4 regions of the Streptomyces sp. CY-1 genome follow, and region 1 is predicted to be linked to each of the others. Evidence: riboswitches for the same ligand, from Rfam matches in the RefSeq annotation. Region 1 holds a riboswitch; each other region holds the start of a gene.
What was found. A riboswitch is a leader RNA that binds a small molecule or an ion and turns the genes downstream of it on or off. The one in region 1 is predicted to bind cobalamin.
Positions count from the first base shown of each region.

Region 2: it holds a riboswitch for cobalamin, as region 1 does, so the genes downstream of both, ACK1X7_RS07080 (CbtB domain-containing protein) here and ACK1X7_RS31445 (ribonucleoside-diphosphate reductase subunit alpha) in region 1, are expected to answer to the same signal.
Region 3: it holds a riboswitch for cobalamin, as region 1 does, so the genes downstream of both, metE (5-methyltetrahydropteroyltriglutamate--homocysteine S-methyltransferase) here and ACK1X7_RS31445 (ribonucleoside-diphosphate reductase subunit alpha) in region 1, are expected to answer to the same signal.
Region 4: it holds a riboswitch for cobalamin, as region 1 does, so the genes downstream of both, ACK1X7_RS09425 (CbtB domain-containing protein) here and ACK1X7_RS31445 (ribonucleoside-diphosphate reductase subunit alpha) in region 1, are expected to answer to the same signal.

Region 1 is NZ_CP178393.1:7,301,399-7,309,096, forward strand. It holds gene ACK1X7_RS31430 (tetratricopeptide repeat protein) at 1-756, shown strand, start outside; gene def (peptide deformylase) at 1,464-2,093, shown strand; gene ACK1X7_RS31440 (ribonucleotide-diphosphate reductase subunit beta) at 2,175-3,197, opposite strand; gene ACK1X7_RS31445 (ribonucleoside-diphosphate reductase subunit alpha) at 3,188-5,602, opposite strand; cobalamin riboswitch at 5,740-5,898, opposite strand; gene ACK1X7_RS31450 (GNAT family N-acetyltransferase) at 6,035-6,541, opposite strand; gene ACK1X7_RS31455 (DUF7196 family protein) at 6,627-6,797, opposite strand; gene ACK1X7_RS31460 (hypothetical protein) at 6,836-7,123, opposite strand; gene ACK1X7_RS31465 (IPT/TIG domain-containing protein) at 7,603-7,698, shown strand, end outside.
Region 2 is NZ_CP178393.1:1,702,968-1,710,665, reverse strand. It holds gene ACK1X7_RS07100 (LysE family translocator) at 1-578, shown strand, start outside; gene ACK1X7_RS07095 (M24 family metallopeptidase) at 632-1,324, shown strand; gene ACK1X7_RS07090 (MDR family MFS transporter) at 1,297-2,592, opposite strand; gene ACK1X7_RS07085 (cobalamin-binding protein) at 2,702-3,631, opposite strand; cobalamin riboswitch at 3,733-3,877, shown strand; gene ACK1X7_RS07080 (CbtB domain-containing protein) at 3,916-4,137, shown strand; gene ACK1X7_RS07075 (CbtA family protein) at 4,159-4,920, shown strand; gene ACK1X7_RS07070 (CPBP family intramembrane glutamic endopeptidase) at 5,001-5,819, shown strand; gene ACK1X7_RS07065 (VOC family protein) at 5,939-6,319, shown strand; gene ACK1X7_RS07060 (DUF952 domain-containing protein) at 6,332-6,700, opposite strand; gene ACK1X7_RS07055 (hypothetical protein) at 6,747-7,412, opposite strand; gene ACK1X7_RS07050 (ABC transporter substrate-binding protein) at 7,576-7,698, shown strand, end outside.
Region 3 is NZ_CP178393.1:1,930,812-1,938,509, forward strand. It holds gene ACK1X7_RS07955 (endo-alpha-N-acetylgalactosaminidase family protein) at 1-1,172, shown strand, start outside; gene ACK1X7_RS07960 (helix-turn-helix domain-containing protein) at 1,322-2,236, shown strand; gene ACK1X7_RS07965 (hypothetical protein) at 2,384-2,593, shown strand; cobalamin riboswitch at 2,743-2,952, shown strand; gene metE (5-methyltetrahydropteroyltriglutamate--homocysteine S-methyltransferase) at 3,116-5,434, shown strand; gene ACK1X7_RS07975 (AraC family transcriptional regulator) at 5,555-6,508, opposite strand; gene ACK1X7_RS07980 (zinc-dependent alcohol dehydrogenase family protein) at 6,612-7,595, shown strand.
Region 4 is NZ_CP178393.1:2,245,063-2,252,760, forward strand. It holds gene ACK1X7_RS09400 (permease) at 1-597, opposite strand, end outside; gene ACK1X7_RS09405 (GTP-binding protein) at 649-1,863, opposite strand; gene rpmF (50S ribosomal protein L32) at 2,053-2,223, shown strand; gene cobF (precorrin-6A synthase (deacetylating)) at 2,340-3,116, opposite strand; gene ACK1X7_RS09420 (CbtA family protein) at 3,155-3,916, opposite strand; gene ACK1X7_RS09425 (CbtB domain-containing protein) at 3,938-4,159, opposite strand; cobalamin riboswitch at 4,198-4,342, opposite strand; cobalamin riboswitch at 4,964-5,163, shown strand; gene ACK1X7_RS09430 (ABC transporter substrate-binding protein) at 5,196-6,758, shown strand; gene ACK1X7_RS09435 (ABC transporter permease) at 6,760-7,698, shown strand, end outside.

The sequences.
Region 1 (7,698 bases):
CTGCTGGACCGCGAGACGGGCGCTCCGGACTGGTGGAACGTGGGAATCGCGGCCACCGCGCTTCAGGACTGGCCGCTGGCCCGCCGCGCCTGGCAGGCGTACGGGCTGAAGGTGCCCGGAGAGGCGTCCGCGTCCGGGGAGCCGCTCGGCATGGAGCTGGGCAGCGCGGCGGTAAGGCTGTCGCCGGAGGGCGAGGCCGAGGTGGTCTGGGGCCGCCGGCTGGACCCGGCCCGGATCGAGGTGCTGTCCATCCCGCTGCCGTCGTCCGGGCGGCGCTGGGGCGAGGTGGTGCTCCACGACGGCGTACCGCACGGTGAGCGCGTGACCTCCGCTGGCCCCTCGTACCCGGTCTTCGACGAGATCGAGCTGTGGGCGCCGTCCCCGGTGCCGACCTGGGTGGTGCTGCTGGAGGCGGCCACCGAGGCCGACCGGGACGCCCTGGAGCGGCTCGCGGCGGACGCGGGCTTCGCGGCCGAGGACTGGTCGTCGTCGGTGCGGCTGCTGTGCCGCTCCTGCTCGGAGAGCCGGATGCCCAGCGACGAGGGCGAGGGCGAGCATCTGGACCCGCACGACCACAGCGAACCGGGCCACCCCGGGCCGCTGGGCCACCGTATGGCGGGCTCGGGCTCGCTGTGGGTGCCCGAGCGGGAGTGCGGGATCGCGGCGCCCGGGGGGCTGGTGCGGGGGCTGCTGGACGGGTGGGTGGCCGACAGCCCGGACACCCGTGAGTGGCGGGATCTGGAAGAGGTCTGCTGAGCGCCTGGCGGCGGGCGGCTGCCCTGGATGCCCTGGGGGCCTAGGGGGGCGGCGGGTCGTGACGCCTGCGGCGGGCTGTTCCCCTACCCGCCCCTTCCCGAAACTGGGGCTCTGCCCCGGGCCCTGCTGGTATCGGGGCTCTGCCCCGGGCCCCGCTGGCATCGGGGCTCTGCCCCAGACCCTGTCGGCACCGGGGCTCCGACCCAGACCCCGCTGGCACCGGGGCTCTGCCCCGGGCCCCGGTTTGGGGCTCTGCCTCAGGCCCCGCCGGCACCGGGGCTCTGCCCCAGAGCCCGCCGGAACCGGGACTCCGCCCCGGGCCCCGGGCGGGGCTTCGCCCCGGGCCCCGGGCGGGGCTTCGCCCCTTCCCGAAGCATCGGTATGCGGCTCTGCCTCGTGGTGGGGCCCGCCCCAGACTGCGGCCGGGCGACCCGGGTGTGCGCGGGTCTCCGCTCGGCCATCCGCTGCCGCGACGGTCGCCTCCTCGGCAGCCGGGGTCCAGGGGCGGAGCCCTGCCACGCGGCGGAGCCGCATATCGATGCTGCGGGAAGGGGCGGGGAGGGGAAAGAACCACCTACCCCCCCGTAGCGGCCCCGGAAGACTTGCGGAGGCCCGGTCACACCGTGTAAGCACACCGCACCCCGCCGCGTCGTGCCCGTACCCTGTAGGGCGACGCATCACGGTTGAGGGAAGGCACACGGCGGACGATGTCGCAGCAAGGGACGAAACAGCAGGTGGTCGACGATTTCATCGTGGACACGGAGGACTGCGAGGAGCGTGAGCGGGCCTTCCGTGAGCGCGGCACCGCCCGCCCGATCACCGTGTACGGCAACCCGGTCCTGCACAAGGAGTGCCGGGACGTGACCGTGTTCGACGAGGAGCTGGCGCGGCTCGTCGACGACATGTTCGCCAGCCAGCGGGCGGCGGAGGGCGTGGGCCTGGCCGCCAACCAGATCGGTGTCGACCTCAAGGTCTTCGTCTACGACTGCATGGACGACGAGGGCGTTCGCCATGTGGGCGCGGTGTGCAACCCGGTGCTGGAGGAGCTGCCCGCCGACCGCCGGGTGCTGGACGACTCCAATGAGGGCTGTCTGTCGGTCCCCACGGCCTATATGGAGCTGGCCCGCCCCGACTACGCGGTGGTGCGCGGCCAGGACCTCGACGGCGAGCCGATCGCGGTGCGTGGCACCGGCTACTTCGCGCGCTGTCTTCAGCACGAGACCGACCATCTGTACGGCTACCTGTACATCGACCGGCTCTCCAAGCGCGACCGTAAGGATGTGCTGAGGCAGATGGCCGAGGGCACCGCCCGCTATGAGACGGTGCCCAACGACTGAGTGTGCCGTACCTCACAGGGCGGGCCGGACCCATGCGGGGTCCGGCCCGCCCTGTTGCGTCAGAGTGACGCCAGAGTGGCATCAGAAGTCGTCGTCGAAGGCGACCGAGCCCTCGACCGCGACCTGGTAGGCCGAGGCGCGGCGCTCGAAGAAGTTGGTCAGCTCCTGGACGTTTTGCAGCTCCATGAAGGAGAAGGGGTTCTCCGAGCCGAAGACCGCGGGGAAGCCGAGGCGCATCAGGCGCTGGTCGGCCACGCACTGGAGATACTCCTGCATCGACGCGGTGTTCATGCCCGGCAGCCCGTCCCCGCACAGGTCGCGGGCGAACTGGAGCTCCGCCTCGACGGCCTCCTTCAGCATGTCGGTGACCTGCTGCTGGAGTTCGTCGTCGAAGAGGTCCGGCTCCTCCTCGCGGACGGTGTCCACGACCGAGAAGGCGAACTCCATGTGCATCGACTCGTCGCGGAACACCCAGTTGGTGCCCGTCGCCAGGCCGTGCAGCAGCCCGCGTGAGCGCAGCCAGTACACGTAGGCGAAGGCGCCGTAGAAGAACAGCCCCTCGATACAGGCCGCGAAGCAGATCAGGTTGAGCAGGAAGCGGCGGCGGTCCGCCTTGGTCTCCAGCCGGTCGATCTTCTCCACCGAGTCCATCCAGCGGAAGCAGAACTCCGCCTTCTCCCTGATGGAGGGGATGTTCTCGACGGCGGCGAAGGCCGCGGCGCGGTCGTCCGGATCGGGGAGGTAGGTGTCCAGCAGCGTCAGATAGAACTGGACGTGCACGGCCTCCTCGAAGAGCTGCCGCGACAGATACAGCCGCGCCTCGGGGGAGTTGATGTGCTTGTAGAGCGTCAGCACCAGGTTGTTGGCCACGATCGAGTCGCCGGTCGCGAAGAAGGCGACCAGACGGCCGATCAGATGCTGCTCACCGGGGGAGAGCTTGGCGAGGTCGGCGACGTCGGAGTGGAGGTCGACCTCCTCCACGGTCCAGGTGTTCTTGATCGCGTCGCGGTAGCGGTCGTAGAACTCCGGGTACCGCATGGGCCGCAGGGTCAGTTCGAAGCCCGGGTCGAGCAGGTTCTTGGTGTCACTCATGGTTACTGGCATGCCTCGCAGGACTCGGGGTTTTCCAGGGAGCAGGCGATCGCGTCGGCCTCGGCCGGAGCCTGCTGTACGGGAATGGGGGCGGGGGCGGGCGCGTTGGCCGAGGCGCCGCCGCCGCGGGCGCTCTGGGCGATCCGGGTGGCCGGGCGCGAGCGCAGGTAGTACGTGGTCTTGATGCCGCGCTTCCAGGCGTACGCGTACATCGAGCTGAGCTTGCCGATGGTCGGCGAGGCCATGAAGAGGTTCAGCGACTGGCTCTGGTCGAGGTACGGGGTGCGGGCCGCCGCCATCTCGATCAGGGCGCGCTGCGGGATCTCCCACGCGGTGCGGTACAGGTCCCGTACGTCCGCGGGCACCCAGGAGAAGTCCTGGACCGAGCCGTTGGACTCGCGCAGCGCCTCGCGGGTCTGGGCGTCCCAGACGCCCAGCTTCTTGAGGTCGTCCACCAGGTACGAGTTGACCTGGAGGAACTCCCCGCTGAGCGTTTCGCGCTTGAAGAGGTTGGAGACCTGCGGCTCGATGCACTCGTAGACGCCCGCGATGGAGGCGATGGTGGCGGTCGGCGCGATCGCCAGCAGCAGCGAGTTCCGCATCCCGGACTTCGCCATCCGGGTGCGCAGCGCCTCCCAGCGCTCCGGCCAGGTGGCCACCGCGTCCGTGTAGTGGTCCGGGTGCAGCACACCGCGCGCGGTGCGGGTCTCGGACCAGGCCGGGTGCGGGCCGTGGCGCTCGGCCAGCTCGCAGGACGCCTCGTAGGCGGCGAGCATGATGCGCTCGGAGATCCGCGTGGAGAGCGCCTTGGCCTCGGGCGAGTCGAACGGCAGCCGCCGCCGGAAGAAGACGTCCTGAAGCCCCATCAGGCCCAGACCCACCGGGCGCCAGCGGGAGTTGGAGGCCCCGGCCTCGTCCGTCGGGTAGAAGTTGATGTCCACCACGCGGTCGAGGAAGGTCACGGCGGTGCGGACGGTGGCGTCCAGGCGCTCCCAGTCCACCTGCCCGTCCTCGTCCAGGTGCGCGGCGAGGTTGACCGAGCCGAGGTTGCACACGGCGGTCTCGCCGTCGTTGGTGACCTCCAGGATCTCGGTGCAGAGGTTGGAGGAGTGGACGACCCTGCCGGGCTCGGCGGTCTGGTTGGCGGTGCGGTTGGCGGCGTCCTTGAACGTCATCCAGCCGTTGCCGGTCTGCGCGAGGGTGCGCATCATCCGGGCGTAGAGCTGCCGCGCCGGGACCTGCTTGACCGCTCGCCCCTCGGCCTCGGCCTTCCGGTACGCGGCGTCGAACTCATCGCCCCACAGGTCCACCAGAGCGGGCGCGTCGACCGGGGAGAACAGCGACCAGTCGGCGTCCGCCTCGACCCGGCGCATGAACTCGTCCGGGATCCAGTGGGCGATGTTCAGGTTGTGGGTGCGGCGGGCCTCCTCGCCCGTGTTGTCCCGCAGCTCCAGGAACTCCTCGAGGTCCGCGTGCCAGGTCTCCAGATAGACGCAGGCCGCGCCCTTGCGCCGGCCGCCCTGGTTGACGGCGGCCACCGAGGCGTCGAGCGTGCGCAGGAACGGCACGATGCCGTTGGAGTGCCCGTTGGTGCCCCGGATCAGCGAACCGCGGGCCCGGATACGGGAGTAGGACAGGCCGATGCCGCCCGCGTGCTTCGAGAGCCGGGCCACCTGGTGGTAGCGGTTGTAGATCGAGTCCAGCTCGTCCAGCGGCGAGTCCAGCAGATAGCAGGACGACATCTGCGGATGGCGGGTGCCGGAGTTGAACAGTGTGGGGGAGCTGGGCAGATACGACAGCGTGCTGGTCAGCCGGTACAGCTCGGCCACATCGTCCAGCGCCCGCTCCGAGAGATCCTCGGCGAGCCCGCAGGCCACCCGCAGCAGGAAGTGCTGCGGAGTCTCGATCACCTGACGGGTGATGGGGTGGCGCAGCAGATAGCGGCTGTAGAGGGTGCGCAGTCCGAAGTAGCCGAAGCGCTTGTCGGCGCCGTCGGCCAGGGCCCGCTCCACCAGCGCGTCCAGCCGCGCCGCGTGGGCGGCGGCGAACTCCGCGGTGGAGTCGGCGAGCAGCCCCTCACGGTGGCCCACCTGGACGGAGGTGGAGAAGGAGACAGCGCCCTGCCCGGCCGCCTCCTCCGTGATGGTGAGCGCCAGCAGCCGCGCGGCCAGCCGCGAGTACTCCGGCTCCTCGGCGATCAGCCCGGCCGCGGCCTCGGTCGCCAGGCCACGCAACTCCGCCTCGTCCGAGCCGGGATGGCGGCCACGCAGGGCGGCGGCCGCGACCTTACCGGGGTCGGTGGCGGGCAGGTCGGCGGTGAGTCCGGTGAGGATCCGCAGCAGGGCGGTCCCGGGCGCGTCATGCGCTGCCTGAGAAACCGCCTGCTCTGAAACCGGATCTGCGGGCGCGATGGTCACTGAGGTGCTCTCCCTCGCTCGGCCGGGGCCACGAGGGGGGTGCGATGGGCGCGTACGGGCATGCCGATACCGCACTCCTCGTACGTCGGGCACACCACGCAGCGTCCATCGGCCCAACCCTCGAGGCCGGGGGACGTGTTCACACAGGGCCGTCGGCAGGTGCTCGGACTTACGGGCACACCGCATAAGCGCACACGTACACCGTTGCGGGACAGTTCCGGATTCCCACCGGATTCCCCTGCGACGACAGCGAGGACGAGCATACATCTTGTGTCGGCCGACGCACGCACCCCCATATCTTGTGTCGCGAGGTGCGGAGTTTCGCATGAATGTGCTAATGCGTTCCGGAGGTGGCCCGTGACCTGGGGCCGGTCGCGGCGCGTAGCCCGGCGCGCACGGGAGGCCGCGGCCCGGGGCGCGCGCCGCCGGTCGTCACAGCTCCACGGTGAACGCCCACAGGGCGATCTCCATTCCGGCTATCGGCGACCAATCCCGCTCCGGGGCCCGCACAAACCCCAGGCGCTCGTACAGCCGGTGGGCGGCGGTCATGGACTGCTGGCTGCTGATCACGATCCGCCGCAGCCCCAGCGCGCGCCCCCGGTCCAGGCAGGCCCGCACCAGCGCCTCGGCCGCCCCGCGCCGCCGCGATTCGGGCCGCACGGCCAGCATCCGGAACTCGCCCTCGCCGGGCCGGGCCAGCTCCGCATACGCCCCGCCGTACACCGCGAACGCCACGGCCCCCAGCACCTCGTCGCTGGCCGCGTCCGCCGCGACCAGCAGCTCGGCCTCGGCGGCCCGGCGCCGGGCGTCGCGCAGGGTGGCGAGATAAGGATCACTGTCGCCGAAGTCCAGCAGCCCGTCCCCGAGATACACCCGCGCGGTGAGCTCCCCGATCCCGTCCAGCTCCGCATCCCTCGCACGCCTGATCGTGATGTCCATGCGCGCAGTCTGCCGCACCCCACTGACAGCCGGGTAGGACCTGTGTCCGGCGCTGGTCTCCGCCGTCAACGGGTGATGGCGATCGTCAACGGGTGATGGCGATGATCGCTCCGGTGAATCCCGCGCGCCGGTTGGCGGCCTCGGCCTCCTGGAAGGTGACATAGCGCCGGACCGTGCCGTCCGGCAGCGTCAGCTCATAGGCGACAACGGGACGGGGCACGTTCTGAGCCGCCCCTCCGCCGCAGTTGCAGGCCATGGCTGCCCTTCCTTTCCCTCGGGTCCTACGGGTCGGTGTCAGTCCAGCCACCGCGAGGCGACCCCGGCCAGATAGGAGAGGGTCAGGGCGGTGGCCGGGAGGTGGAACCACGCGGTGGTGTGCAGCAAGGAGGCGTAGACGGCGATGGCGGCGGCGACCCAGGTGCTGGTGCACCAGCCGCAGTTGACGAGATTGGACGGCCGGGAGTCGTCGCCGAAGCGGTCGGCGACCCAGATTCTGAACCCCGCCGCCAGCGTGTCCTTGGTGATGAAGCGGGTGATACGGCAGGTGGTGCCGAGGGCGAGGAGGAACGCGGCGAGGCTCATCGGATCGCTCCCTCCCCGGGTGGTCCCGCGCGGGCCGGCACTGCCGATGTCACTCATTAGAGGCACGGTGGAGGACGGCAGACCATACTCCGGCCGCGCGTTCCCCCGAATAGCGGAGCGCTTGTCATACAAGCTCTCCGCCGGGAGCGCCCAGATGCGCCAAACGAGTGATGGCGGCCCCGGAACCTTGAGCGACGGGGGTGGGCGTGGATAACTGGAAACGTGCCGCCGAGGGGGCCCATACCTCGTAGGCCCGCCAGGAGCCGGGCGTTCGTCCCGTAGCTCCGCTCTCATCCGGCGCATCGCTTCCGCGCCCTGACCGGCCGCCCGGCGGCTCTCCGTGCCTCCGGTGCCGACCTGCCTCGACCGGCGCCTGCCTCGACCGTGCGGCGACGACGAGGCGTTGACCAGCGGCCTGCCCACGACATCGGCATGCCGTCGGCGCATATCGCCCGAAACCTTCCCCGGGAGGACCAACCATGACCTCGACCGCTCTCGCGACCGCCGCCCCCACCGCGGCCAACTGGCCCCCGTCGCAGGTGGGGCCGCCGTTGCTGCTGTCCGTGGTGCCCAAC
Region 2 (7,698 bases), 5.6 Mb from region 1:
CGAGTGTGCTGTTCGTGGTCGGCAGGGCCCTCGCCCACGGCCGCCGCACGGCGCTCGCGACGGTCCTCGGCAATGTGATCGGCTGCTACGCCCTGGTGGTCGCCGTGGCGTGGGGCCTCGGCGCGCTGGTGGAGAGCTCGGTGGCGCTGTTCATGGGCGTGAAGCTGGCAGGAGCGGCGTATCTCGTCTACCTGGGTGTGCAGGCGTTCCGGCACCGCAGGGAGATGCGCGTGGCGAACATGGACGCTCCGGCCGATGAGCGGCGTGGTGATCTGCGTTCGATCCTGGACGGCATTTTGGTGGGGGTCACCAACCCGAAGGGCATCGTCTTCTTCGCGGCGGTGCTGCCGCAGTTCGTCGACCACTCGGCGGGTCATGTTCCCGTCCAGATGATGGTGCTGGGCCTGGTCCCGGTCACCATCGGCCTGGTCACGGACACCTTGTGGGGCCTGGGCGCCTCGGCGGCCCGCTCCTGGTTCGCCCGCTCGGACCGCCGCCTCTCGATGGTCGGCGGGGCGGGCGGCCTCGCGATGATCGGCCTGGGTGTGACGGTGGCGGCGACCGGCCGCGCCGACTGAGGACTGCCTCATCCGGTTGCCGGGAAACGATCTAGCGGCCTACCGTCGGGCCCATGGCGGACGACGAACCCGCGCGCGCGGCACGGTTGCTGGATGCCCAGGCGAAGGCCGTACGGCTCTTCGCGGAGATCCAGGGGCGCGGGCTGGTGGCGCCGGGCGAGGGGGAGCGGGCGGTCAGCGACCGGATCCGGGACCTGGCGAACGAGATGTTCGGCACGACCCGGCACTGGCACAAGCGGATCGTGCGCTCGGGGCCGAACACGCTCCTGCCGTACCGGGAGAATCCGCCGGACCGGGTGATCGGCACGGACGACATCGTGTTCGCCGACCTCGGACCGATCTTCGAAGAGTACGAGGCCGACTTCGGCCGGACCTTCGTCCTCGGCGACGACCCGGTCAAGCGGCGGCTGCGGGACGATCTGCCCAAGGTCTTCGACGCGGGCAAGCGGTTCTTCGAAAGCGACCCGGAGATCACCGGGAAGCGGCTGCACGCCGAGGTGGACCGGCTGGCCGCCGGGGCCGGCTGGGAGCTGGGCGGCTGGCACGCCGGCCACCTGGTCGGGGAGTTCCCGCACGAGACGATCGACGGCGCGCGCGTGGAGTCGTACATCACGCCCGACAACGACACCCCGCTGCGGCACACCGACAAGGCCGGACGCCGCTGCCACTGGATCCTGGAGATCCACCTCGTCGACCGGGAACGCGAGTTCGGCGGCTTCTACGAGGAGCTGCTCACCCTGGGCTGATCCGGGCGGCGGGGCAGCAGTGTCACCGCGAGGGCCGGGACGGCGGCGAGGACGAGCCAGCGGGCGGCGGGCGGAAGGCCCAGGTCGAGCAGGGAGCCGGTGGCCGAGCTGCCGATGAGGACGATCAGGCCCGAGACGGACGACAGCGCCCCGGTGTAGAGGCCGAGCCGACCGTCCTCGGCGAGGTCGGGCACCCAGGCGCGGGCGGCCGGGACGACCAGCATCTGGCCGAGGGTGAGCAGCACGACGTAGCCCGCGGCGGGCAGCAATCCGACGGCGCCCGTCCAGGCGGCCGGGCGCGCGGCGGCCACGACCGCGAAACCGGCGGCGATGAGGAGCAGCCCGATGGTCATCGAGCGGCGCAGATCGAGCCGGTTGCCCGCCCAGTGGGTGACCGGGAGCTGGGCGAAGACGACCAGCAGGGAAGACAGGGCGAACAGCCACGACAGCGGCACCTGGGAGCCCGCCGCGCGCTCCACTTCGGCCGGGAGGGCCAGGTAGAGCTGGTTGTAGGCGAGCAGATAGGTGCCGTATGCGCAGCACAGGGCGAGGAATCGCCGGTTGCGCACCATCGCGCGGACGCCGCCCCGCTCCCGGTTACGGACCCGGCCCGGGATGTGCCGCGGCATCAGCCAGGCGTGCCCGGCGAGGACGAGGACGAAGACCCCGGCTCCGGCGAGGCACGCGGCGCGGAACTCCACGCCGAGCAGCAAACCGCCGAGGAGGGGACCGACGAAGGTACCGGCCTGGCCGGAGACGGTGAACAGGGCCAGGACCCGGGTGCGCGAACCGTGGCCCTCCTCCTCCCAGGCCACCGCCTGCCGGGCCACTTCGGATTCCACCGCGGGGGAGAACAGCGCGGCGGCGAAGCCGATCAGCAGCACCGCGCCGATCACCGCCCAGGTCCGCTCCGCGTAGCCGAGCCAGACGAAGCCCGCGATCCGCGCGGCACAGCCGGTCAGCACGACGGGGCGCACGCCGTAGCGGTCCACCAGCCAGCCGCCGACCACGAACAGCCCCTGCTGGCTGAAGGTCCGCAGACCGAGGACGAATCCGACCATCCATCCCGCCATGCCGATCGCGGTGCCCAGGTGCTCGGCGAGGAAGGGCAGGACCGCGAAGAAGCCGACGTTGAAGGCGAGTTGGGTCAGGATCAGCAGCCGCAGAAGCGGAGACAGATGCCTCCAGGTGCGCTCGCGCGGGGACTTCGGGGTCGGCGCCGTCCGGGCGGCTCGGCCGGTCAGGGCGCGGCGGATCAGGTCCGTCATGGGGTGTCGTCCGAGAGGGAGCCAAGACTGGTGCGCATCTTATGCATCAGCGCATCGTATGCAAGAAGCGCCGAGCACTTGCCGTGGCTTTTGGGCGGACGGAACCGCGTCACCGGCCGGGGGCGCCCGGGAACGGGTGTGCCTCGTCCGCCGTCACCGCGGTCCCGGCCCGTACACCGTGCAGGACGTGGGCGAGTACTTCCGCTCCGCGCACCACACGAGGGCCCGGGCGGTTGAAGTAGGCCGGCCCGTCCAGCACCCAGACCCGCCCGGCCCGTACGGCGGGCAGTTCCGTCCAGCCCGGGAGGCGGGTGAGGAGTTCCGTCTCGCGCAGGGTCCGTTCCGGCGGGAAGCCACACGGCAGGACCAGCACCACCTCCGGGCGGGCGGCGCGCACCGATTCCCAGGTCATCGGCTTGGTGTGCTCGCCGGACACGGCGAGCAGCGGTGCGCCGCCCGCGGCGCTGATCTGGTCGGGTACCCAGTGTCCGGCGGGCCACAGCGGGTCGAGCCATTCGATCGCCACGACCCGGGGCCGGGCGCGGCCCGCGACCGACCGGCGGATCCGCTCGAGGCGGTCGTGCAGCTCGGCCCGGCGCTGCTCGGCGCGCTCGCGCACGCCGAGCAGCTCACCCACGGTGACCAGGCAGTCCAGTACATCGTCGAGCGTGCGTGGCTCCAGGCTGAGGACGCGGGTGTCGGCGTCGAGCAGCCGGACGGCCCGGCTGACCCTCTCGTACGAGACGGCGCACACCTCGCACAGATCCTGGGTGAGCACCACGTCGGGGCCCAGGGCCGCGAGCGCTGCGGTGTCGAGGGTGTAGAGGGACGACCCGGAGTGCGTCGATCCGCCGACCGCGTCGGAGATCTCCCGGCTGGTGAGGGTGTTCTGGTCGAGGTCGGCTCCGGTGACCACGGGAACGGACGCCACGGTCCGCGGTGGCCAGTCGCATTCGTGCGTCCGGCCGACCAGGTGCTCGGCGAGTCCGAGTTCGGTGACGATGTCGGTCGCGGCGGGCAGCAGGGAGACGATGCGCATGCCGCGACCTTAGGGCCTGCCCGGGGCAGGCCCCGGCTCCCGCACCGTCCTCAGGACGTCCCGGCGCAGCGTCTCGCCAGGTGGGCGGTCTTGGCCATGAACGCGACACGCGGTACGGTCGGTGCGATATCGACGACGGTAAGACGGAAGCCGGTGGGAATCCGGCACGGTCGCGCCACTGTGAACCAGGGGTCCCGGATGGGATCTGTGGTGAGTCAGACCCGTAGCCGTCGTCCTGTGCACCACCGAGATGGGACGCGAACTCCCTTAAGGAGGGCCTGGTCATGGCGCAGCATGTCGCGCAGCCCACTGCCACCACCCCCGAACTGCCCGCCACGTTGCCGCTGAAGGCGATAGCTCCCTGGGCGGTCTTCTTCGGCATCCTGATGCTGGTCCTGCTGTATTTCGTCGGCGCCGAGCAGGGCGCCACCGCCGTTGTCTCCGGTGAGAACGTTCATGAGTGGGTGCATGACGCCCGTCATCTGCTCGGTTTCCCCTGCCACTGATGTGAGGGACGCCGCACAGTCATGAACTCCGCAATGGTGAGAAATCTGCTGATCCGGGGCATGCTCGCGGGTCTGGGGGCCGGTGTGCCGGCCCTGGTCGCCGCCTATTTCCTCGGTGAGCCGAACGTGGACCGTGCGATCAGCTTCGAGGGGGCCCACGCTCCCGCGCATGAGCATGAGGTCGAGCTGGTTTCGCGTGGTGTGCAGTCCACGGCCGGGCTGGCCACCGGTGTCCTGGTCTATGGGATCGCCTTCGGTGGTATCGCCGCTCTGGCGTATTGCGTGGCCCTGGGCCGTGTCGGCCGTTTCACGCCGCGGGCCACCGCGCTGTTGCTGTCGGGGTGTGCGCTGCTGGCGGTGTATGTGGTGCCGTTCCTGAAGTATCCGGCCAATCCGCCCGCGGTCGGTAACGCCGACACGATCGGTAAGCGTACGGCGCTGTACTTCCTGATGATGGTGCTCAGTGTGCTCCTGGCGGTGGGGGCCACGATGGTGGGCAAGCGGCTCGTGCCGAGGTTGGGTACCTGGTATGCGACCGTGGTGGCGGTGGCGGCGTTCGCCGTGGTGATCGGGGTGGCGTTTGCCTTCCTGCCTGTGGTCAATGAGGTGCCGGGGGACTTTCCCGCCACGGTGTTGTGGCGGTTCCGGTTGTCCGCGCTGGCCATGCAGGTGATTCTGTGGGGTGGGTTCGGTCTTCTCTTCGGTGAGCTTGCCGAGCGGTTGCTGAATCCCAGGCCCGCGACGGCCGATGAGAGCCGGACGGTGGCAACCGCCACGAACTGACGCCGACCGAGCAGGCCCAGCTTCTGGGCTGTGCGGCCGCCTGCCACGAAGTCCTGTCCGCGGCTACGCTCGGTCTCGTGATGAAGCGGTGGAAAGGCCACGTCATCCGTCATCCGCTCTGGGGCGCGGTGGAGTTGACCTTCGCATGGCATGCGGTGCTGCTGCTGTTCGCCGAGGTGATCCTGCCTCCGCTGGCGCCCTCGTGGTATCCGGATCTCGGCGCCACCCTGGTCAACGCGATCTGTGCCGCGGGGGTGTGGCTCGTCCTGTGGCGGTGGGGCTGGCTGCGCCGCTCCGCGGTGGCCGTACTCGGCCGTCCACGACGCTGGTGGCCGGCCGCGCCGATGCTGCTCATTGCCTGTTCGTACACCGTGGCGGGTCTCGACGGCAGTGCGACGGTCATCGTCAGCGGCCTGGTTTCGCTGCTGTGGGTCGGCATCAACGAGGAGATCTACAGCAGGGGCCTCGTCCAGCAGGCACTCAACCCGCTCGGTCCGATCCGCGCGACCGTCGGCGTCGCCGTCTTATTCGGAGCAGGACACCTCCAGAACTTCCTGTTCTTCGGCGATCCGCTCGACGACACGCTGTGGCAGATGCTGTCCGCCGGTCTCTTCGGCTTCACCTGTGCGGGTCTGCGTTACGCGATCGGCTCGGTCTGGCCGATGGTCGTCGTCCATGGGCTCGACGACTTCTTCCAGATCCGCTCGCCGGGCTCGGCCCCGGACTGGTGGCAGGTGAGCGTGTTCGTCTTCCAGGCCGCGTATGGCCTGTGGCTGCTGCGCCGATACGGGGCCGAAGGCGCCCACTCGGCTGCGGAGGCCGTCAGTCCCAGCCTCAGTCCCAGCTCCGGCTCCGGCTCCGGCGAGCGTCCCGAGGGAGACAGGCAGGCGAGGGCCTGAAATCCATTCGCCACTGCTCGCCTCGCCCGGTACGGTCCCGAGAGTCCTCACTGCGGGAAGCCTCTGAGATCTGCGCGCGGCCACCCCGGCAGTACCCACGCTGAGAGTAGGTTTCGTCAATGGCATGTCGTATCAGTGAACTCGTGCTCGGTTGCCGCGACCCCGAGGTGCTGGCGCGATTCTGGTGCGAGGTCCTGGACTTCGTGGTGCTCGATCGCGAGGACGACGGAACCCTCGAGATCGGGCCGCGCGAAGGGTTCGGCGGTCCGCAGCCGACGATCATCCTCAGCCGCAGGGACGAGCCGGAGCCCGGGAAATCCCGGCTGCACATCGATGTCAACGCCACCGACCGCGATCAGGACGCCGAGCTCGAACGCCTCCTGAAGCTCGGTGCACGGCGGGCCGACATCGGCCAGACCGGGGAGGAGCAGTGGCACGTCCTCGCCGATCCCGAAGGCAATGAGTTCTGCCTGCTCAAGGCCCGCCTCGCTCCACTCTGACGGCCCTCGTCGTCAGCGTGGGCGCACATCCGTCAACCCCACCGCCCGGCTCTCCGAGTCCCATACGATCTCCTGGATCCGCGCCACCGCCTCGCGGTTGAGCGGCCCGAAGACATGGGGAAACAGGCAGTTCTCGGCGACGCCGGGCGGCGGGGCGGGGTTCGCGGCCTCCCATTCGCATTTCGCGGTGAGCCGGTCCTCGTCGAGGAGCAGCGCCAGCAGCGGCCTCGGCGCATCGCGGTAGAAGGCGTTGACGACGGCCAGCGTGGTCGCCTCGTCGGGGGAGCAGTGGATGAAACCGTCCTCCGTGAGGGATGCGGGGCTGTAGGGGCGGTCGGGAGCGGTGTTCCACTCGGCAAGCGGTACGACGTGGTAGATCATGACTCGATTAAACCGCCATCATCTGCGGCAGGGTGGAAGGACCGCGCTACCGCAGCCCGGGCTTCGGTGGCGGTGCCACAACCTTCGGGTCCGGGTATTCGGGCGCTTCCCGGCAGTCGAGCTGCGACGTTGTCCTCTTCGCCGAGGCGATGAGCAGTTTGGCGTGGGAGTGGTCGCTGACGGTGAAGTGGTCGCGCAGGGCGAACTCCAGGGAACGACCCCCGCCCGACTCCGTCCCCCTTCCGCTGTCGATGTCACACGCGACCAGGAGCCTGCCGGCGTCCTCCGGACCGACGGTGGTCGTGTAGCGCACCGACCGGCCCGACGGGAGTGAGTGGGGAGTCCAGGCCACGGTGAGGGCGAGCAGCTCCTTCCCCTCGGCCTTGTCCGTCAAGGTACAGAGGTCCTCGGGCGTGCTCCTCCTGGCCGACTCCTCCCGCAGCGTCTTCGCCACGTGGCCGGTGCTCTCGGTCTCGACCGGATAGACCTCGCTGGGCCCGTTCGGCTCCCGGGCCTCTTTCGCGATGGCCTCGTCGAACAGGCCGCCGCAGGCTTGGGCGACAGGTATGAGCCCGGCGCCGGCGGTCGGCTTCGAGGTCGGCTCCGGAGCCCCGGATTCGCCGTCACCGCCGCCACAGCCCGTGACGGCGATGACAGATGTGCAGACGAGGGCTGCCAGCCGCCCCAGAGGCAGGCGGAGTTTGCGGTGCACGTTCTCTCCTGTCGACTCCATGCGTCACCGACGCCACGTACCTAGTCTGCCCTTCAAGTTCAGAGACTCTCACCGGCTCCCACTGAGCGGGAACCGATGCCGTATCCGCCACGACTACTGATCCGGGGCAACCCGGGTATCAAGTGGATCCAGGAGAGTTTCGATGCGTTCTCGTGTGTGGTGGGGTACGACGGCCGCGGTGCTGGGTGGCCTCCTCGTGGCGGGCTGTGGTGACGGAGGCGGCAGTGGCGGCGGTGACAAGGCGGGCCCCGCCGACGAGAAGTCG
Region 3 (7,698 bases), 5.4 Mb from region 1:
CCGGTGGCACCAGCCGTTGGCCGCTGCCGCGCGGCTGGTCGGGGCAGCGGTCCGTGGTGCTGTACCGCCTCACCGACCAGGGGCGCGCCGAGCCGGTCACCCTGGCGGTGCGCGACGGCCACATCAGCATCACCGCCGACCCCGACGTCCCGTACGTGGTGCTGCGCTCCCGGGCCCGCGCCCAGGCGGCCCCCGGCTGGGGCGAGGGCACTCCGCTGTACGACCCCGGTTTCCACTCCGGTTCGCTGCGCGGCTGGCAGACCACCGGCCCGGCCACCGTCGAACGCAGCGCGCTGGGCGACTACGAGCTGGTCATCGGCGAGGGCGCGGCCGCCACCGTCGGCCAGCGACTCGACCGGCTGGCCCCCGGCGGCTATATGGCCTCCGTACAGGTGGAAGTGGGCGCGAAGGCCGGTGAGCGGCGGCGGGCCGCGCTGCGGGTGCACACCGCCGACGGCGTCACCGCGGAGAACTGGACCGAGACCTCGACCGCCGCCAACCACATGGCCGCCGACCGCAAACACGGCACCCGTTTCCAGCGGATGTTCACCTCCTTCACCGTGCCCGACGGCGGCGGACCGGTCATCCTCACCCTGGCGGTGGCCGAGGGCGGCGCCCGGGTCCGCTTCGACCGGCTGCGGGTGGTGCGGGCCCAGCGCACGGCGAAGCCCGGCACCCTGGTGTACGAGGACTTCGAGCGGGTGCCCCAGGGCTGGGGCCCGTTCGTCAAGGGCGACGCGGGCGGGGTGACCGACCCCCGCACCCATATCGCCCAGCGGCACGCCCCGTTCACCCAGGCCGGATGGAACGGCAAGGTGATCGACGATGTGCTCGAAGGCGGCCAGTCCCTCAAGTCACGCGGCGAGAACGCGGGCCTCGTCTACCGCACGGTGCCCCACACCGCCCGCTTCCGCCCGGGGCGGCGCTACCGGGTGAGCCTGACGTACGCCAACGAGGCGGCCGGTCAGTACGCCTGGATCACGGCCGTGGACGACCCCGAACCGCGCGAACTGGAGCGCACCCCCCTGCCCGCCGCCACCGGGCGGGCCACCCACAGCTACACCGTCACCGCGCCCGCGGACGGCGAGATGTGGGTGGGGCTGCGGAAGACCGGCGACAGCGGTACCGCGGAGTTCACGCTCGACTCCTTCACGGTGGCGGAGCTGGACTGACACGGCGGAGGGAGCGGGGCAGCGCGAGGACATCCGCGGGCCGGCTCCCTCCGCCACCCCCACCCCTGGTCATCCCCTCCCCCTGGCGGCCGGGCAGTCCGTGGACGAAGATCGGCGAGATGGGAGCAGCCGACCGGAGGGCGCCGCGGATGTATCACACCTGGATGCGGTACTTCACGCCGAGCCCGGCCCATCACCGGCTCGGCCTGGTGTGTCTGGGGGTCGGCCTCCAGCACGGCGTCCTGCCCGTCGTCGGCCCGCGTGTCCTGGACCACCATGTGGCCGTGGTCATCAGCGCGGGCCGCGGCTGGTTCCGCGGCGCGGACGGCCGCCGCCGCACCGTCACCGCACCCGCGCTGCTCTGGCTCACCCCCGGGGTCACCCACCACTACGCCCCGGACCCGCACACCGGATGGGACGAGGCGTTCGTCGACTTCACGGGACCGGCCACCGCCGCCTACGCCGACCTGGGCTATCTCGACGCGGACGGCCCCGTGGTCGCGCTCACCGACACCGCCACCGCCCGTACGGCCATCGGCCGGATCGCCCGCGCCGCACGCCAGGGCAACCCGTTCCTGGAGGTCGAGACCGCAGCCGCCGTCCATGAACTCCTCGTCGCCCTCCGCCGCCTGCGCGCCGACACCGGCGCCGACGGACATCCGGTGCTCCAGGCCCTGGCCCGGGACGCCTTCCAGCCGCTCTCGGTGACCGAACACGCCGCCCGCCACGGCATGACACCGGCCGAACTGCGCACCGCGGTACGCCGCGGCGCGGGGTGCAGCCCCAAGGACTACCTCCTCGGCATCCGGCTGGGCCGCGCCAAGGAACTCCTGGTCGGCACCGAACTCCCGGTGGCCGCCATCGCCCGCCGCGTCGGCTACGACGATCCCGCCTACTTCAGCAGACTGTTCGCCCGCCGAGTGGGCACCGCACCGGTCCACTTCCGCGAGCAGCAGTGCCGCTCGGTCCCCGGCGGCTTCACCGACCGCATCCCCGACCCCAGCCGCCCACCGACGATCCCGCCGTCCGCACCGGCGGACGACGGACGGCGCGGCGGCGGATGACCGGAAGTCCGCCTTAAGCCGGCCGGACGGCTGCGGGGGGCGGCTTCCGCCATTGGGGGGATGGTGGGCCGCGATTGCCCCGCCAAAGGGGCACCATGCATGCGAAGCCGGTCATATCCGGCGGCAGATCCTCAGCAAGGAGTTCCCATGCGTATCCGGACCGCCCTGTCCACGCTCGCCCTCACCGCCGCGTCCCTCGCCGTCGGCGCGGGCGGTGCCATCGCGGACGACGCGCCCGATGTCACCGTCAACAACTCCAGCAGCACGGCCTTCCCCGGGGTCTGTGCCAGCAACCAGTTCTCCTTCGTCACCGTCCCGGTCAATCTGGCGGGCGGGTCGGACTCCGGCGCGTGCTGATCCCCTGAGTTCGCTGATGGGCGGGGTGCGGCCGGTGTCGGCCCGGGCGGCACCGGCCGTATCCTCGGCCATCGCGTGTTCCAATTCACCGTCCCGAATTCCGGACCGCCCCCTGCACAGCGCCGGACGGCCCCGTAGGCTGGCGGGCGTAGTTGGTTCGCCCCGTCGGCCAGGCGGGATGCGTCGTAAGAGGGAACCCGGTGGGAATCCGGGACTGCCCCGCAGCGGTGAGCGGGAACGACCGCCGTCATACGCACTGGGTCCGGTGAGACGGACCTGGGAAGCGACGGCCATTAGGTGTCCTCCCCCAAGAGGACGCGCCCGTGAGTCCGAAGACCTGCCATCTGCCCGCGTACGAACCACTCGTGCGCGGACATCTCGGTGACCTCGAGGGCGGGTCGGCGTACATACCGGGCAGTGGCCAGGCTTTTGCCGCGCGAGGCCGAAAGCCCGGTACGTCACCCTTCGCGCTCTCCTCCCGTCGCCGGGATCTCAGGGATTCATCTCGCGAAGGAGATCTCCGTGACACCGAAGTCCGCAGCCGCGGCAGCACGGGCCACCGTGTACGGCTACCCCCGCCAGGGCCCGAACCGGGAACTGAAGAAGGCGATCGAGGGCTACTGGAAGGGCCGCGTCACCGCCGACGCGCTCAAGTCCACCGCCGCCGAACTGCGCAGCGCCACCTGGCAGCAGCTTGCCGGGGCGGGTATCGACGAAGTTCCCACGGGTGACTTCTCGTACTACGACCACATGCTGGACACCACCGTCATGGTCGGCGCGATCCCCGACCGCCACCGGGAGGCCGTCGCCGCCGATCCGCTCGACGGCTACTTCGCGATGGCGCGCGGCACGCAGGATGTCGCGCCGCTGGAGATGACCAAGTGGTTCGACACCAACTACCACTACCTGGTTCCGGAGCTGGGCCCGGACACGGTGTTCAGGGCCGACTCCGCCAAGCAGGTCGCGGAGCTGAGGGAAGCCCTCGGCCTCGGTCTGGCCGCGCGGCCGGTCCTGGTCGGGCCCGTCACCTACCTCCTCCTCGCCAAGCCCGCCCCCGGCGCGCCCGCGGACTTCGAGCCGCTCACCCTCCTGGACCGCCTGCTTCCGGTGTACGCCGAGGTGCTGGCCGATCTGCGGGCGGCCGGTGCCGAGTGGGTGCAGCTCGATGAGCCCGCCCTGGTCCAGGACCGCACACCGGCCGAACTGAACGCCGCCACCCGCGCCTACCGCGATCTCGGCGCCCTCACCGACCGTTCGAAGCTGCTGGTCGCCTCGTACTTCGACCGGCTCGGCGAGGCCCTGCCCGTGCTGGCCAAGGCCCCGGTCGAGGGGCTGGCGCTGGACTTCACGGAAGCCGCCGCCGCCAACCTGGACGCGCTGGCCGCCGTCGGCGGGCTGCCCCACAAGCGACTGGTCGCCGGTGTCGTGGGCGGCCGCAACATCTGGGTCAACGACCTGGAGAAGTCCCTGGCCAGGCTCGGCACCCTGCTGGGTCTTGCCGGCCGGGTCGATGTGGCCGCCTCCTGCTCGCTGCTGCACGTGCCGCTCGACGCGGCGGCCGAGCGGGACATCGAGCCGCAGATCCTGCGCTGGCTGTCCTTCGCCCGGCAGAAGACCGCGGAGATCGTCACCCTCGCCAAGGGCCTGGCCCGCGGCACCGACGCGATCACCGCCGAACTGGCCGCGAACCGGGCCGCGCTCGCCTCCCGCGCCAACTCCCCCATCACCCGCGACCCGGCCGTCCGCGACCGCGCCGGCGCGGTCACCGAGGCCGACGCGCGCCGCTCCCAGCCGTACGCCGAGCGCGCCACGGCCCAGCGCACCCACCTGCGCCTGCCGCTGCTGCCGACCACCACCATCGGCTCCTTCCCGCAGACCGGCGAGCTGCGCAGCGCCCGTGCCGATCTGCGCGAGGGTCGGATCGACACGGCCGGGTACGAGGAGCGCATCAAGGCCGAGATCCAGGAGGTGATCTCCTTCCAGGAGAAGACCGGCCTGGATGTGCTGGTGCACGGCGAGGCCGAGCGCAACGACATGGTCCAGTACTTCGCCGAGCAGCTCACCGGCTATCTCGCCACACAGCACGGCTGGGTCCAGTCGTACGGCACCCGCTACGTCCGCCCGCCGATCCTGGCCGGTGACATCTCGCGCCCCGAGCCGATGACGGTGCGCTGGACGGCCTACGCCCAGTCCCTCACCGACCGCCCGGTCAAGGGCATGCTCACCGGCCCGGTCACCATGCTCGCCTGGTCCTTCGTCCGCGACGACCAGCCCCTCGGCGACACCGCCCGCCAGGTCGCCCTCGCCCTGCGCGACGAGGTGGGCGACCTGGAGGCGGCCGGGACCTCGGTCATCCAGGTGGACGAACCCGCCCTGCGCGAGACCCTTCCGCTGCGCGCCGAGGACCGGCCCGCCTATCTGTCCTGGGCGACCGAAGCCTTCCGCCTCACCACGGGTGGCGTACGGCCCGGCACCCAGATCCACACCCATATGTGCTACGCCGAGTTCGGCGACATCGTCCAGGCGATCGACGACCTCGACGCCGATGTCATCAGTCTGGAGGCCGCCCGCTCCCATATGCAGGTGGCCCGCGAGCTCGCCGCCCATGGCTACCCGCGCGAGGCCGGGCCCGGTGTGTACGACATCCACTCCCCGCGCGTGCCCAGCGCGCTGGAGGCGGCCGAACTGCTCCGCACCGGCCTGAAGGCCATCCCCGCCGAGCGGCTGTGGGTCAACCCCGACTGCGGCCTGAAGACCCGCGGCTGGCCCGAGACCCGGGCCTCGCTGGAGAACCTGGTCGCCGCGGCCCGTACGGTCCGCGGCGAGCTGCCCGCGTCCTGACCTGGACAGTCCACGTCCTGACCCGGACAGTCCGCGTCCTGATCCGGACGACCGGCCGGGGCCGGAGCGCGCCACGTCGCGCTCCGGCCCCGCTGCCGGATGCCGAAGGCTCTCCCGTGGTCAGGCGGCTGTCGCGCCGGACAGGGGACGCGCACGGTGCGCCGTGTCCATCGACTTCCGCCAGGCCCCGGGCGTGACGCCTTCCCTGGCCGAAAAGGCACGGCTCAACGCGCTCCCCGTGTCATAGCCGACCCTGACCGCGATCTCCTGGACACTCAACGGCGTCTCCCGGAGCAGCACCTTCACCCGGTACATGCGCCATGAGGTGAGGTAGCCGAGCGGGGTATCCCCCGTTTTCTCCTTGAACGAGGCGGCGAACGCCGAGCGTGACATCCCCGCCTTGCGGGCGAGTTCGTCGACCGTCCACGGATGGGCCAGGTCCGTGTGCAACTCCCGCATGGCGACGGCGAGTCGGGGATCTCGCAGTGCGGCGATCCAGCCGACGGCGCCGCCCCCGACATCGGCGCAACAGGTCCGTAGTGCCTGGACGAAGAGCACATCGGACAGCCGGCTCATGATGAAGCCACCGCCGAGCCCGCCTGCGGCGCTCTCCCTCGCGATGAGATCGAACGTGGTGCGCAGGAGGTGGCCGGCGGTGTGGTCCAGGTTCAGCCGGAACAACGGCGGCAGCAGCGCGAAGAGCGGTTCGGCCGCCACGGCGTCGAAGGCGAACCGGCTGGACACGATCCGCGTCAGCTCACCGTCGCCCCCGACCCGCGCCGCGCCGCCGGGAGCCTGGGAGATGAGTCCGTCGCAGTCGACGACCTCGCTGCCCTCGGTGTCCTGAAGCGTGAAGCTCACGCCCGCGCGGACCAGGAAGCAGTCGTTCGCCTCCAGCCGTTGCGGCCCGGCGAGCGTGTCCGCGACGAGCCGGCAGGAACCACTGGAGATCAGGACCAGCCGGGCGAGGTCCCGGGGAGGGAACGAGATGCCCCACGGCGCATGGGCGTCCACCCGCACATATCGCGCGTCCTCGATCTTCATGGTGGCGAGAAGGTCGTCGATGGGATCCATCTCCACCCTCCTGGACGATCTGCGCCAAGCCGTGGACGCCAGGATACATATCGTCCAGCCGGGCCGCCCTATCGTGGAGTGGTCCAAGAACAAAGGAGGGGAAATGCGAACATTCCAGGTGGTGGCGGGCGGCGGCCCGGTGGCCCCGGCCACGCGTCAGGTGCCGACTCCGTCGGCGGGCGAAGTGCTCGTCCGCGTGAAAGCCAGCTCCATCAACGCGCGCGATCTGCTCATCGTCTCCGGCAGGTATTCCATCGAGGTGCCGCCGGGGCGGATCCCGCTCTCCGACGGCGCGGGGGTCGTGGAGGCCGTCGGGGACGGGGTTTCGCGGTTCCGGGTGGGGGATCGCGTGGTGAGCACCTTCCATCCGACCTGGCTGTACGGTCGGTTCCCCGGGTGGGGGGAGTTGCACGGGACACAGCGCGATGGGTGGCTCACCGAATACCTCGCCGTCGACGAGCAGAGCCTGGTCGCCGTGCCGGAGCATCTGTCCTTCGAGGAAGCGGCCACGCTTCCGTGTGCCGCGCTCACCGCGTGGTCGGCGGTGAGTGGAGTCGGCCCGGGCGATGCGCTCCTGGTCCAGGGCTCGGGCGGGGTGTCGGTCTTCGCGTTGCAGTTCGCCCGTCTGGCCGGCGCGCGTGTGCTCGCCACGACATCCAGCGATGAGAAGGCCCGGCGGCTCGGCACGCTCGGCGCGTCCGATGTCGTCAACTACGTCAGCACACCGGAGTGGGGCGCACGGGTACAGGCCCTCACCGGTGGCGGTGCCGACCGTGTCGTCGAGATCGGCGGCGCCGGAACGCTCGCCCAGTCCATCGACGCGGTCGCCCATGGCGGGCAGATCGCCCTGGTCGGCAATCTCGCGTCGGGCAGCGGGATGGATGTGACGCGATTCTTCCGCCGCGCCGCCACGCTCAGGTCGATCAGCGTCGGCAGCCGGAGCGACTTCGAGCGGATGAACAAGGTCATCGGCCGGCACGGGCTGCGGCCCGTCATCGACCGTGTCGTCCCCTTCGAGCAGGCGCCGGAGGCGTTCGCACACTTCGAGACGGGCCCACGCTTCGGCAAGGTCGTCATCAGCCACTGAGCACGTACGGCCACGGATCGTCTTCCGGTCGCTCGTGTGCTGGGCGGCCGTCGTCCAGGGGGCCCAGCAGTACGCGAACACATCGGACTACGCCCGCAGTTCC
Region 4 (7,698 bases), 5.1 Mb from region 1:
GCCCATCGCCATGGAGGTCAGCAGCGAGGCGACGAGACGGGCCGCGACCATCCAGGGGTTGCCGGGAAAGGCCACGTACGTCGCCATCAGCACGATCGGGTTGATGGCGGGGGCCGACAGCAGAAAGGCCAGCGCCGCCGCCGGGGTCACCCCGCGCCGCATCAGACTGCCCGCCACCGGGACCGACGCGCATTCGCACCCCGGCAGCACCGCCCCGGCCACCCCCGCGACCGGCACCGCGAGCGCCGGGTTGCGCGGCAGCACCCGGGTGAACACCCACGCCGGCACGAAAGCGCTGATCGCGGCCGACACCAAGGTGCCGAGCAGCAGAAACGGCACCCCCTGGACGACGATCGCGGTGAACACCGTCCGCCACGCCGCCACCGCCCGGCTGTCGAGCCCGGCGGAGATCTCCGGCCCCAGCACGATGGCGACGACCCCGAGCACCGCCACGGGCAGCCCCGCGATCAGCGCATGAGAGGCGACACGTACGGTTACGCGCAGGCCGCCACCCCCGTCGGGTTGTGCGGCCGACGGCCTCCGGTCGTGGGCAGGGCCCTCGGGCAGCGGTGGCGCGACGTCGGCATCCCGATCCACTACGCCTCCCCTCACACCACTCGTCGTATCGGCGGCATCCGCGGCCACACCCTAGCGGCGGTCGCCCGATGACCGTTCGCCGAGCAGCGGATCGGGCAGGCGGGCCCAGCGCTCGGTGCCGAGGGCCAGTTCACCGTCGTCGAGTACGGCGGCGTCCAGCGCGGCCCGCAGCCGGTCGGGGTCCAGGTCGGCACCGGTGAAGACGATCTCGTTGCGCCGTTCGCCGTAGTAGTCGTCCCAGTACCACGAGGCGAGCGTCCGGCGCTGGGGCGAGGCGGCGTGCCATGCCGCGGTGTCCTCGTCCGCCAACCAGCCTCCCGCCTCCCGCAGTTCGAGGTGGCGCCCGGCTGAGCGCCAGGAGATGACCGTCCGCGGGCGGGTGGCCATCCACAGGTGTCCGCGGCTGCGCACCACCGACGGCATGACGCGCGGCAGGCTCGCCGCCAGCCGCTCGGGATGCAGCGGGCGCCGGGACCGCCACAACACCGAGGACACGCCGTGGTCGACGCCGCGGCGGCGTACGACGGGGGCGACGATGTCGAGACGGTCGGCCGGTCCGGCCGTGCTCCAGCCGGAGTCGGACCGCGCCAGAGCCGTCAGCGCGGTGACATCGGCGTCGTCCGAGTCGACATGGACCACTGCGGACGGGTTGAGATGGCCGAGCAGGGCGCGGCACCCTTCCCGGCGGCCGTCCCCCTCCCCCGGCCCGCCCCGCACCACCATCACCTGGGCCGCCTCCAACTGGCGGGCGGCGGCTTCGGCGACCGTGAGGGGCGCGGCATTCGGGTCGTGGCCGAAGACCCGGGTGGCACGGTGCACACAGCGCAGATCGTTCAGCAGGCGCCCGGGGTCCACGCCGACGGCGGTCGGGGCCAGTTCGTAGTGATGCGACAGCTCAGTCCTGCCCAGTGGGGTCCGCCACAGCTCGGCGAGAAACGGCGCGGTGTCCACGGTGTCGGGGAGCGCGAGCACGACATGCGGACGTGAGGCGGTCCGGGCGATGGTGTCCAGATCCTGCCGGATGATCACCGCCGGGTCTCCGGTGGCTCCTTGACACAGCGAGGCGCGCCGCCGTTCCGCACCGCCCATGACGAAACGCTGTACGAAGGGGTACCGCCCCGTCCCGTCGGCGTGGACCGAGACCGAGAGCACCAGCGCGTCGGGCGAGGCACCCCGCAGCAGGTCCAGTACGCGCCCCCGGACTTCCGGGGTGTTGCCGCACACCAGGCCCAGCAGGCCCCGGCCCGTGTCCGCGCCGGCGCTCACTCCGCCGCCTGGGCAAGGGCGGTCACGACGGCGTGGGCGGTTCTGCGCACCCGTAGCAGCACCAGCGGCACATCTCCTCCTGGATGACGACGTCACAGTGTCACCACGAAGACTACATGGAAACGGTACCCATTTTCATATACGCTGCGGCTGACCACCTGCCGAAAACAGCGAAGGACCCTTGACGACATGGCCGTGCCCAAGCGGAAGATGTCCCGGAGCAACACCCGCCACCGCCGCGCCCAGTGGAAGGCGAGCACACCGGAACTGGTGACGATCACCATCGACGGCCGCGAACACCGGGTGCCGCGCCACCTCGTCCCCGCCTACCGGCGCGGCCTGCTGCACCCCGAGGGCTGACCGCTCAAATCGAGGGTCCGGCGGCCGCTCCCGGACCGGGGGCGGGAAACACCGGCGCAGCGCTTCCCGCCCCCGGCCTGTTTCCCACGTCCACCTCGGGCGCCCACGCGGGCCGACTACTCCACGACGCGCAGCAGATAGGTGTCCATGATCCAGCCATGCCGGTCACGCGCCTGGGCCCGCACCTGCCGGATCCGGTCGGACACCTCGCGCAGTGGCCCGGCGATCAGCAGCTCGTCGGGCGTGCCGAGGTAGGCGCCCCAGTAGATCCATACGTCGTCCCCTTCGACCTGGGTGAACGACTCGTGTGCGTCGAGCATCACCACGATGTCTCCATCGTCGTTCTGGCCCACGTCGGCGAGTCGGCGGGCCGGGGTGATGTGCACCGGCCGCCCCACCTGGTTCAGGGGAATGCGGTGCCGCGCGGCGAGCGAGGAGACGCTGCTGATGCCGGGGATGACCTCGACGCTCGCGGAGACGGAGCCGCGTGCCTCGATGTCGGCGAGGATCCCGAGGGTGCTGTCGTACAGCGACGGGTCGCCCCAGACGAGAAACGCACCGGTCTCCTCGGCCGTCATCTCCTCGCGCAGCAGGCGCTCGAAGATGTCCGCGCGACGGGTGCGCCAGTCCTGGACGGCGGAGGTGTAGTCGCCCCGGTCCATCGGACGCCGGTCCCGGCTCGGGTCGTCCACCTCCACCACCCGGTGGGGCGCCCGCGCGTCCTCGTCCAGCATGCGGTGGCGAAGGTCCGTGAGTGCGGACTTGACGTCTCCCTTGCCGACGATGAAGAACACGTCGGCGCGGCCCATCGCCTTCACCGCCCCGAGCGTCAGATGGTCGGGATCCCCCGCTCCGATACCGATGACGAGAATCCGGCGTTGCTGCGTGGTCATGCGACGGCTCGCGATCAGCTACTCGTACTCCTCGAGGGTCAGTTCGTGGCGGTTGCCACCGTCCGGCTCTCATCGGCCGTCGCGGGCCTGGGATTCAGCAACCGCTCGGCAAGCTCACCGAAGAGAAGACCGAACCCACCCCACAGAATCACCTGCATGGCCAGCGCGGACAACCGGAACCGCCACAACACCGTGGCGGGAAAGTCCCCCGGCACCTCATTGACCACAGGCAGGAAGGCAAACGCCACCCCGATCACCACGGCGAACGCCGCCACCGCCACCACGGTCGCATACCAGGTACCCAACCTCGGCACGAGCCGCTTGCCCACCATCGTGGCCCCCACCGCCAGGAGCACACTGAGCACCATCATCAGGAAGTACAGCGCCGTACGCTTACCGATCGTGTCGGCGTTACCGACCGCGGGCGGATTGGCCGGATACTTCAGGAACGGCACCACATACACCGCCAGCAGCGCACACCCCGACAGCAACAGCGCGGTGGCCCGCGGCGTGAAACGGCCGACACGGCCCAGGGCCACGCAATACGCCAGAGCGGCGATACCACCGAAGGCGATCCCATAGACCAGGACACCGGTGGCCAGCCCGGCCGTGGACTGCACACCACGCGAAACCAGCTCGACCTCATGCTCATGCGCGGGAGCGTGGGCCCCCTCGAAGCTGATCGCACGGTCCACGTTCGGCTCACCGAGGAAATAGGCGGCGACCAGGGCCGGCACACCGGCCCCCAGACCCGCGAGCATGCCCCGGATCAGCAGATTTCTCACCATTGCGGAGTTCATGACTGTGCGGCGTCCCTCACATCAGTGGCAGGGGAAACCGAGCAGATGACGGGCGTCATGCACCCACTCATGAACGTTCTCACCGGAGACAACGGCGGTGGCGCCCTGCTCGGCGCCGACGAAATACAGCAGGACCAGCATCAGGATGCCGAAGAAGACCGCCCAGGGAGCTATCGCCTTCAGCGGCAACGTGGCGGGCAGTTCGGGGGTGGTGGCAGTGGGCTGCGCGACATGCTGCGCCATGACCAGGCCCTCCTTAAGGGAGTTCGCGTCCCATCTCGGTGGTGCACAGGACGACGGCTACGGGTCTGACTCACCACAGATCCCATCCGGGACCCCTGGTTCACAGTGGCGCGACCGTGCCGGATTCCCACCGGCTTCCGTCTTACCGTCGTCGATATCGCACCGACCGTACCGCGTGTCGCGTTCATGGCCAAGACCGCCCACCTGGCGAGACGGTCGGGTCACCGCCGACCGCGCGAGGTCAACCGAACGACCGCGCGGTAGGCCGACACCCTCGGCGTCTCGGTGTCCGCGACGACGGGATCTGCCATCTGATCATGAGGAGCGGATGAGTTCGGTGCCGGACTCGTCACCGCCGTCCCGATGGCCACCACCGTCCTGACCCAGCTCTGCGTCAAAACGGCGCTGCGCGTACTCGGCTGGACCCGCACCCTCGTCCTCGGTGCCCTCCCGCTCGGCCTGCGCGCCCCGCTACAGGCCCCCAGCGACCATCTGTTGCCCATTCTGCTGACCACAGCCCTGCGCGGAGCGGGGCTTCGGCATCGTCACCGTCTGCGGATCCACCGCCGCGACCGCGCTGGCCCCACGCGGCCGCCAGGGAGCGGCCATCGGCCTCTACGGCTTCGCGGTCGCGCTCCCCCAAGTCGCCCTCACCCCGGTGATGGCGGTCGCGGCCCTCACGGTTCTCCTCACCGGTCACGGGCCGGCCACCGGCGGCTCGGCGAACAGCCGTCGGCGTACGGAAGGCCGAAGGCGCCGCTCGCTCACCGACCGCTAGAAGCCGCTCCGTGGAACGAGCCCCTGCTCCTGGACCCGTCGCCGGGTGCGCCACAATGAGGGCACGAGGCGACGGGGACCAGGAAGCCGGTGCGAGTCCGGCGCGGTCCCGCCACTGTGACCGGGGAGCGGTCCTCCAGCACGTCACTGTCCGCGGCCGCGGATGGGAAGGCGGAGGTGAGCGACGATCCGGGAGCCAGGAGACTGACCCGTCGCCGGTCCGACGGCAGGGGCGAGGACACCCCGGAGAGGATCGGCTGTGACGACGCATGCCCGGACGGAGCGGGCGCACCCGACGGAGCCCGGCAGACGAGCGGTGCTTGCCGCGGGAGGCGCCCTGGCGCTGGCCTCCTCCGGACTGCTCACCGGGTGCGGCGCGGACGGGACGGACGGGGGCGGCGGCGACCGGTTCCGCGCCGCGTTCACGGCCGGGGGCTCGCAGGAGACCCTCGATCCCCATGTCGCCCCGAACTTCGTCGACCAGGCCCGCGCCAAGGCCCTGTACGACACGCTCGGCACCTACGCGGACGACATGTCCGTCCGTGAACGGCTCGCGGAGTCCTGGGAGAGCGACGCGTCCGGCACCCGGTGGCGCATACGTCTGCGCGAGGCCGAGTTCCACGACGGGAAGCCGGTCACCGCGAAGGACGTCCTCTACAGCTACCGCCGCGCCGCCGACCCCGGCACCGGGTCCCCCTCGCAGGTGCTGCTCTCGGCGATCGACTTCGGGGCCGGCAGGCCCGACGGCGAACGGTCCGTCGTCTTCACGCTGAAGGCTCCGAACTTCGAGTTCCCCACCGTCTTCGCCGGGCCCGGCACCGAGATCATCCCCGACGGGACGACGGACTTCGGCAAGCCCGTCGGCTCGGGCCCCTTCACCTACGTCTCGTTCACCCCCGGCGGCACCGCCCGCTACCGGCGCTGGGCGGACCACTGGGACGGCGCCCCGCACATCGCCGAGCTGGAGATCGTCCCCGCCAACGAGGAGTCGGCGCGGCTCAACGCCCTGCTGTCCGGACAGGTCCACTACGCCGCCGACATGGCCGGTGCCTCCGTGAACCGGCTGAAGGCGGAGGGCTCGACGCGGCTGCTGACCGTGAAACGGGCCACCGCCCAGCAGTTGCTGCTGCGCATCGGCCGCAAGCCGTTCGACGATCCGCGGCTGGTGCGCGCCGTGCAGCTCGGGCTGGACCGGGAGGCGCTGGTGCGCGTGGCACTCGCCGGGCACGGCGAGCCGGGGAACGACCTGTTCGGCATGGGCCTGCGCGGCTACCCCGACGTCCTGGAGCCCCGCGAGCGGGACGTGGACGAGGCGCGGAAGCTCGTGCAGCAGGCCGGTGCGGACGGGCTGAAGATCACCGTGGAGACCAGCTCGGTCGACGCCGCGTGGGAGCCGGCCGCGGACCTGATGGCACAGCAACTGCGCGAGGTGGGGCTGCGGCTGACCGCCAACACCCGCGCCTCCAGCACCTATTTCAGCGAGATCAAGACCAACGGGGTCGCCGCCTTCAACACCTCCTCCACGCTGCCCGTCTCCGACTTCCTCCAGCAGCGGGTCCGTGGCGGAGCGGCCCGCAACCAGACGCAGTACGCCTCGGAGAGGTTCGACGCGCTGCTGGAGCGCGCCCGCACCACCCGCGACGAGCGGGACCGGCTGGCGCTGCTCGCCCGCGCCCAGAAGCTCGCCCGGGACGGGTCCGGGCTGCTGGTGTGGGCGTTCTCCGATGCCAATGACGCCATCCGCACATCGGTCCGCGGCCTGCGCGCCGCACCGCCGAACTCGCACGACTGGGCGCGGTTCGACCGGGTCCGCATCGGCTGACGTGCGCGCCTACGTTCTGCGGCGCCTGCTGCTGGCCGTCCTCCAGTGCCTGGTGGTACTCGTCGCCGTGTTCGCGGTCGGTTCGCTGCTGCCCGGCGACACGGCCGACGTCCTCCGCGGTGAACTCGGCACGCCCGAGCAGGTGGCGGCGTTGCGCACCCAGTTGGGGCTGGACGAGCCCGCCTGGGCCCGCTTCGGGCACTGGCTCGGCAATCTGCTCACCGGCGACCTCGGGAACTCCCTGACCACCGGGGTGCCGGTGGGCGATGACATCGGCCGCCGCGTCGGGGTGACGCTGCTGCTGGGCGTACCGGCGCTGGTGCTGGTCACCGTGCTGGCGCCGCTGCTGGGCACGGTGTCGGGGCTGCGGGAGGGCAGCCGCCTCGACCGGACGCTGAACACGGCGGCCGTGGTGCTGCACGCCGTCCCGGAGTTCGTGCTCGGGCTGCTGCTGGTCGCCTCGGTGTCGCTGGCCGCCGGGCTGCTTCCGGCCACCGCCGTCGGCATGGACACGGCCGCGCTGCTGGCCCAGCCGTCCGTACTGGTGCTGCCGGTCACCGTGCTGACCGCCCGGCACCTGTGCGATCTGGCCCGGCAGATCCGCGCCGGAGTGGCGGCCGAGCGGCACGGGCCCGTCGCCGAGCATCTGCGGCTGCTGGGGATGCGGGAGCGGACGGTCGTGCTGCGCCATGTGCTGCCAGGTGCCCTGGGTCCCGCCGCGCAGCAGTTCGCCCGCTGTGTGGAGGGGCTGCTGGGCGGTGCCGTGCTGGTGGAGGCGGTGTTCGGCTTCCGCGGGCTGGGCAGCGGTTTCGTCGAGGCGGTGCAGAACCGGGACATGCCCCAGGTGCAGACATACGCGCTGTTGTTCGCCGGGACCGCGATCGTGGTGAACCTTCTCGGCGACCTGGCCGCCCACCGGCTGGCCCCACGCCGGGAGGTG